Linked DNA regions of Parafrankia irregularis. Each later gene encodes a partner of the first gene's protein in a complex. Links are inferred from orthologs where the notes say so. Each region holds a gene or a part of one and is shown on either strand. Other genes may lie near its edges.

Evidence for each region. Proteins that work in one complex are often made in the same cells at the same time.
Region 2: the proteins of secA (region 1) and secY are in contact, whole or in part, in a crystal structure (PDB 3DIN), measured with the Thermotoga maritima proteins. The link is inferred for Parafrankia irregularis from one-to-one orthologs. Residues at the interface, in WP_004082002.1 of Thermotoga maritima: Glu261, Ala262, Arg263, Lys300, Ala301, Arg302, Thr303, Ile304, Ile305, Leu323, Tyr324, Asp325, Pro326, Val329, Ser330, Tyr333, Ile336, Lys340, Phe345, Val349, Glu363, Phe364, Tyr374, Ser375, Gly376, Gly377, Glu393, Ile395, Thr482, Ser483; in WP_004081795.1 of Thermotoga maritima: Glu108, Gly109, Glu110, Glu111, Ala236, Glu237, Arg238, Arg239, Ile240, Thr241, Ile242, Gln243, Tyr244, Ala245, Arg246, Arg247, Val248, Thr249, Gly250, Arg251, Arg252, Val253, Tyr254, Gly256, Ala257, Ser258, Thr259, Tyr260, Leu261, Pro262.

What each region holds. Positions count from the first base shown.
Region 1 is NZ_FAOZ01000034.1:21,171-24,731, reverse strand. What follows is about bases 67-3,558. They hold secA (preprotein translocase subunit SecA), read right to left. Parts: upstream 3,207-3,558; coding sequence 267-3,206; downstream 67-266. Other genes in these bases: AWX74_RS32295 (Rv3235 family protein), read left to right, coding at 67-114. Outside these bases: more of AWX74_RS32295, read left to right, coding at 1-66. UniProt on the Escherichia coli protein: Required for protein export, interacts with the SecYEG preprotein conducting channel.
Region 2 is NZ_FAOZ01000002.1:358,769-361,639, reverse strand. Bases 70-2,871 are described here. They hold secY (preprotein translocase subunit SecY), read right to left. Parts: upstream 2,216-2,871; coding sequence 923-2,215; downstream 70-922. Other genes in these bases: rplO (50S ribosomal protein L15), read right to left, coding at 2,566-2,871; AWX74_RS04150 (adenylate kinase), read right to left, coding at 270-923. UniProt on the Escherichia coli protein: The central subunit of the protein translocation channel SecYEG. Consists of two halves formed by TMs 1-5 and 6-10.

The DNA of each region.
Region 1 (3,561 bases):
GGCATCGCCGAGGTCAGCGCCGTGATCAGCCGAGGCCAGCGCATGCGGGCGCTGGCGCTCCGAATGGAGCGCGGCGCGGACCGCTGGCAGGTGACCACCTTGCAGCTCGGCTGATCAGGCCCGCCCCACCGTTCTGGAACCGGGGTTGCCCGACCGAGCAGCCCCGGTTCTGCTTGGCCCTGGCGATGCTGAGCCCTGGCAACGCCGAGTCGCGAACACGCAGGCCGGCGGACCACAGGCATGCTCCGCCAGTCGCTGCGCCGCGGTCAGTCGTTACGCCGTGCCGGGTCACCGTGGCAACGCTTGAACTTTCGACCTGACCCACAGGGGCACGGCGCGTTGCGCGCTGTACGCGCCGCGCCGCCGTCACCGGCACTGACACCGCGGCCCATCGCGCCGCCCGGGCCCGAACCGCGGCCGGCACCCGTCAGCCCAGCTCCGCTGTCGACGGTGACGGTGGGCGTGGCGTCACCGTCAACGCTCGGCGCCGAGTACTGCAGGTTTCCCGATGGACGGCGGGGTTCCAGGCCCTTGACGAAGACCGGTGGCGGCGCCGGGGCCGGGGTGGGCACCGGAACAGCTGGTGACACCGGCGAAACCCGACCGGCGGCACCCGCCCCACCGGCATCGGGGGGAGGCGGAAGCTGCGGCTCAGGCGCGGCTGGTGCGACCGCTGGCGCCTCCGGCGCGGCAGCCTCCGCGTCCCGGCCGGGAACCTGAACGTCGACGTTGAACAGGAGGCGGACCGACTCCTCCTTGATCCCCTCCATCATCGTCTGGAACATGTCAAAGCCCTCGCGCTGGTACTCGACGACCGGGTCGCGCTGACCCATCGCCCGCAGGCCGATGCCCTCCTGCAGGTAGTCCATCTCGTACAGGTGCTCGCGCCACTTGCGGTCGAGCACCGCCAGCACCACCCTGCGCTCCAGCTCGCGCATCACCGCCTCGCCGTCCGGCTTGTCGCCGAGGTCCAGCTCGCGGCGGTCGTAGGCCTCCTGGGCGTCCGACTGAAGATCTTCGAGCAACAGGTCGGAGGTCAGGCCCTCACGGTCGTCCGTGCCGGGAGCGTCCACTCCGATCGGGTAGAGCTGCCCGAGGCCGGTCCAGAGAGTGTCGAGGTCCCACTCCTCCGGGTAGCCCTCGCCCGTGGCTCCCCGGACGTACCCCTCAACGGTGTCGTCGACGAAGTGGCGAACCTGCTCGTGCAGGTCGGCTCCCTCGAGAACCTTGCGGCGCTCCTCGTAGATCACGGTGCGCTGCTTGTTCATGACCTCGTCGTACTTGAGGACGTTCTTGCGGATCTCGAAGTTCTGGCCCTCGACCTGGGTCTGCGCGGAACGAATCGCCCGGGTGACGATCTTCGATTCGATCGGCACGTCGTCCGGAATGTTGAGGCGGTCCATGATGCCCTCGACCGCGGCGGCGTTGAACAGCCGCATGAGGTCGTCGCCCAGCGAGAGGTAGAACCGGGACTCGCCGCGGTCACCCTGGCGCCCGGCACGACCGCGCAGCTGGTTGTCGATACGGCGGGACTCGTGGCGCTCCGTGCCCAGAACATAGAGACCGCCGGCGTCGACGACCGATTCATGCTCGGCCGTGACCGAGGCCCGTGCCTTCTCCAGTGCCTCGGACCAGGCGGCCTCGTAGTCGTCGGGGGTCTCGACCGGAGACAGACCGCGCTGACGGAGCTCCGCCTGCGCGATGAACTCGGGGTTGCCACCGAGCATGATGTCGGTGCCTCGGCCGGCCATGTTGGTGGCCACCGTGACGGCGCCTCGCCGCCCCGCCTCGGCGATGATGTGGGCCTCGCGCTCGTGCTGCTTGGCGTTCAGCACCTCGTGCTTCACACCGCGCTTGGTCAGCTGCTTGGACAGGTACTCCGACTTCTCGACACTGGTCGTGCCGACGAGGACCGGCTGCCCCTTCTCATGGCGCTCCGCGATGTCCTCGACAACGGCGTCGAACTTGGCGACCTCGGTCTTGTAGACGACGTCCGGCTGGTCGGCCCTGGCCATCGCCTTGTTGGTCGGAATGGGGACCACGCCGAGCTTGTAGATCTGGTGGAACTCGGCGGCCTCGGTCATGGCCGTGCCGGTCATCCCGGACAGTTTGTCGTACAGGCGGAAGTAGTTCTGGAGAGTGATCGTCGCCAGGGTCTGGTTCTCCTGCCGGATCTCGACCTTCTCCTTGGCCTCGATCGCCTGGTGCATGCCCTCGCTGTAGCGGCGACCGTGCAGAACCCGGCCGGTGAACTCGTCGACGATGAGGACCTCGCCGTCGGTGACGATGTAGTCCTTGTCCAGCTTGTAAAGCTCTTTGGCTTTCAGTGAGTTGTTGAGGTAGCCGACGAGCGGGGTGTTCACCGACTCATAGAGGTTCTCGATACCGAGCTGGTCCTCGACCTTCTCGACCCCGGCCTCGGTGATCGCGACCGTGCGCTTGCCTTCCTCGACCTCGTAGTCGACGTCCCGCTCCAGCAGCGGGGCGATGCGGGCGAACTCGGTGTACCAGCGGGTCGGGTTGTCGGCCGGGCCACTGATGATCAGCGGCGTGCGGGCCTCGTCGATGAGGATCGAGTCGACCTCGTCGACCACCGCGAAGTGGTGACCGCGCTGGACCAGCTCGTCCGCGCTCCAGGACATGTTGTCGCGCAGGTAGTCGAAGCCGAACTCGTTGTTCGTGCCATAGGTGATGTCGCACCGGTACTGCTGGCGACGCGCCGCGGGTGGCATCTGCGGGTGGATGACACCGACCGTCAGGCCGAGGAAGCGGTGAACGCGGCCCATGTTCTCGGCGTCACGCCGGGCCAGGTAGTCGTTCACCGTGACGATGTGGACGCCGTCCCCCGCCAGCGCGTTGAGGTACGCGGGCAGCGTGGAGACCAGGGTCTTGCCTTCACCGGTCTTCATCTCGGCGATGTTGCCCATGTGCAGCGCCGCGCCGCCCATGATCTGGACGTCGAAGTGACGCTGGCCGAGCGTCCGCCGGGCGGCCTCACGCACCACCGCGAACGCTTCGGGCAGCAGGGAGTCGAGGGTCTCGTCCTCGTTCGCCAGGCGCTGACGGAACTCGTCGGTCATCCCGCGCAGCTCGGCGTCGGTCAGCCCGGTGAAGTCGTCCTCAATGAGGTTCACCTGCTCGGCGATCGCCTTGAGCTTGCGCAGAATCCGGCCCTCACCGGCACGCAAGATCTTGTCTAGAACCACGGCGGAACCCCTCCGGCAGGCATGTCGGCGAACTCACCGACACCACGATGCTAGTCCCTCGATCGTCGCCCACGGCCCCAGCTCGGACCACTGGCGACGCGGTGGGTTCACCGGGACACATCGGCATGCCCGGACAGCCTCGTTCGGCCCTCTCCCACCGACATGTCCAACGACTGTGGGGTGGTGCCGGTGCCCGCCGGCGACACCGGCGGCGGACAACACGCCCACCCGCCACCAACACGGCCAGTCGTGCATCAACCTGCCCGGCCGATGCCGACACGCCCTGTCGACGCCGACACGTCCTGTCGACGCCGACACGCCCGCCTGACACGGCCACGTCAGACGCTGGCATCGT
Region 2 (2,871 bases), on another replicon or contig:
CGGCCGGCTCCGGCTCCGCAGGCCCGGTCATCGCCTCCCGGCGCCGGGAGGCGAGCCAGCCCCCGCGGGAACAGGCTTCCGCGCCGACAGGCCCCACCTCTTCCTCGACGATAACCGCCCGGAGCCGCCGCGACGGGGCCGCGGTCGAGTCCGGGCCGCCCGGTTCGTGACCAGGCGCCCCGCGCCGGTGCCGACCGCTCCAGCCCGAGCAGTCGGCCCGCCCATCCGCCGGCAGGGGTCTGCGACCCGGATCAGTCGGCGTAGTGGCGTCAGTCGGCGTAGTGGCGCAGTGCGTCCAACGCGCGATCGGTCACGTTGTCCACCGGCCCGGTCGCGTCGATACCGATGAGAACGCCCTTGGCCGCGTAGTAGGCGACGAGCGGAGCTGTCTGCTCCGCGTACACCTCCAGGCGGTGGCGAACGGTCTCCGAACGGTCGTCGTCCCGCTGGAACAGCTCACCCGAGCAGCGGTCGCAGACCCCTTCGTCGCGGGGCGGATCGAAGTCGAGATGCCAGATGTGCCCGCAGTTGCGGCAGGTGCGGCGACCGGAGAGCCGGCGCACCACCTCGTCGTCGTCGACGACGAGCTCAAGCACGACGTCGAGGCGGGTGCCCATCTCGTCCAGCATGCCGCCGAGCACCTCGGCCTGCGGCACGTTACGGGGGAAGCCGTCCAGGAGGAAGCCCTTGACCGCGTCGTCCTCGGCGAGCCGGTTGCGCACCATACCGATGGTGATCTCGTCAGGGACGAGGTCACCGGCATCCATGTAGGTCTTCGCCAGGACGCCCAGCTCGGTGCCTTCGCGCACGTTCGCCCGGAAGATGTCACCGGTCGAGATCTTCGGAATGGACCTCGCCTGGGCTATGAAGGCGGCCTGCGTTCCCTTACCTGCACCGGGCGGTCCGACCAGTACGAGGCGCACTACCGGAGGAATCCTTCGTAGTTGCGCAGCATCAGCTGGCTTTCAATCTGTTTCACGGTTTCCAGCCCCACTCCCACCATGATCAGCACCGACGTACCAGCGAACGGGAAGGGCTGGTCCTTGGTCAGGTTGAGAAGCGCCAACGGCAACACCGTGATGACCCCCAGGAACAACGAGCCAGGGAGGGTGATGCGGGACAGCACGTGGTCCAGGTATTCGGCCGTCGGGCGGCCGGGCCGGATCCCCGGGATGAACCCGCCGTACTTCTTCATGTTGTCCGCGACCTCCGTCGGATTGAAGGTGATCGCGACGTAGAAGTACGTGAAGAAGATGATCAGCGCGCCGTAGGCCACGAGATAGAGCGGGTGGTCACCGCGGGAGAGGTAGCGCTGCTCGAAATCCTGGAATGTCTGGTTGCTCCACACCTGGCCCAGCAGCTGCGGGAGCTGAAGGAGCGACGAGGCGAAGATGACCGGGATGATGCCGGCCTGGTTCACCTTGATCGGCAGATAGGTCGAGGTCCCGCCGTACATGCGGCGCCCGATGAGGCGCTTCGCGTACTGGACGGGGATCCGACGCTGCGACTGCTCGACGAAGATGACGAACACGACGATCGCGAGGCCCAGCAGGATCACCAGGCCGAAGACGAGGCCGCCGGCGACCTGGAGGATGCGCCCGCCCTGCGAGGGCAGCTGCGCGGCGATCGAGGTGAAGATCAGCAGCGACATGCCGTTACCCACGCCGCGGGCCGTGATCAGCTCACCCATCCACATGATGACCGACGTGCCGGCGGTCATCGTGATCACGATGGTGGCGATACGGAAGAGGCTGGTGTCCGGAATGATGGCGGCGCTACAGCTCGGGAAGAGCCGACCGCTGCGCGCCAGCGCCACGATGCCGGTGGCCTGCAGAACCCCCAGCGCGATCGTCAGATAACGGGTGTACTGAGTGAGCTTTTGCTCACCCGAACTGCCTTCCTTCTTCAGCTGCTCAAGCCGCGGGATGACCACGACGAGCAGCTGGATGATGATGCTCGACGTGATGTACGGCATGATGCCGAGCGCGAAGACCGACAGCTGCAGGAGTGCACCACCGCTGAACAGGTTGATCAGCGAGTAGACGTTGCTGCTGTCCTCGCTGGCCGCATCCAGACAGGAGTTCACCGCCGCTGTGGAGACGCCGGGCGACGGCATGACGCTGCCCAGCCGGAACAGGACGACGATGCCTGCGGTAAAGAGCAGCTTCTTCCGCAGGTCGGGCGTGCGGAAGGCCCGCGTGAAGGCGGTGAGCACGTCTCCTCCTGCTGTTCCTACGGCTGACGGGACGGCGCGGCGTTTGGTGCAGATCTCCGGCGGCCCTGGAAGCGGACCGTACGCGGTGAGGCGACTCTAACAGCACCTGAGGCTCACTCGTCCGGACATCACGCGCGGTAGGCACTGGTGTACCGGGATCCCGGTGAGCAAACCACTGCCAAACCACGCCAAGCCCAAACCACTGCCGAGCCGGCGTGTGCCGGTATCCGTACAGTGGCCTGTCCTGCCCGGGTCACGCGGCGAGATGTGCTTACAACCACCTCGCCGCGCGGCCCGGCAAAGCACGAACGCCTCGGGACGGGCGTGGGTACGCCCGTCCCGAGGCGCTGTCAGACCTGGGTGACGCTGCCGCCGGCGGCCTCGATCTTCTGCTTGGCCGAGCCGGAGAAAGCGTGCGCGGTGACCTGAACCGCCACGCCGATCTCCCCGTCGCCGAGGACCTTCACCAACGACTTCGAGCGGACGGCGCCAGCGGCCACCAGCTCGTCGACGCCGACCGTGCCGCCCTCGGGGAACAGCTCCTCGATCGTGGCGACGTTCACCACCTGGTACTCGGTACGGAAACGGTTACGGAAGCCCTTCAGCTTCGGAACCCGCATATGCAGTGGCATCTGGCCACCCTCGAAGCGGGCCGG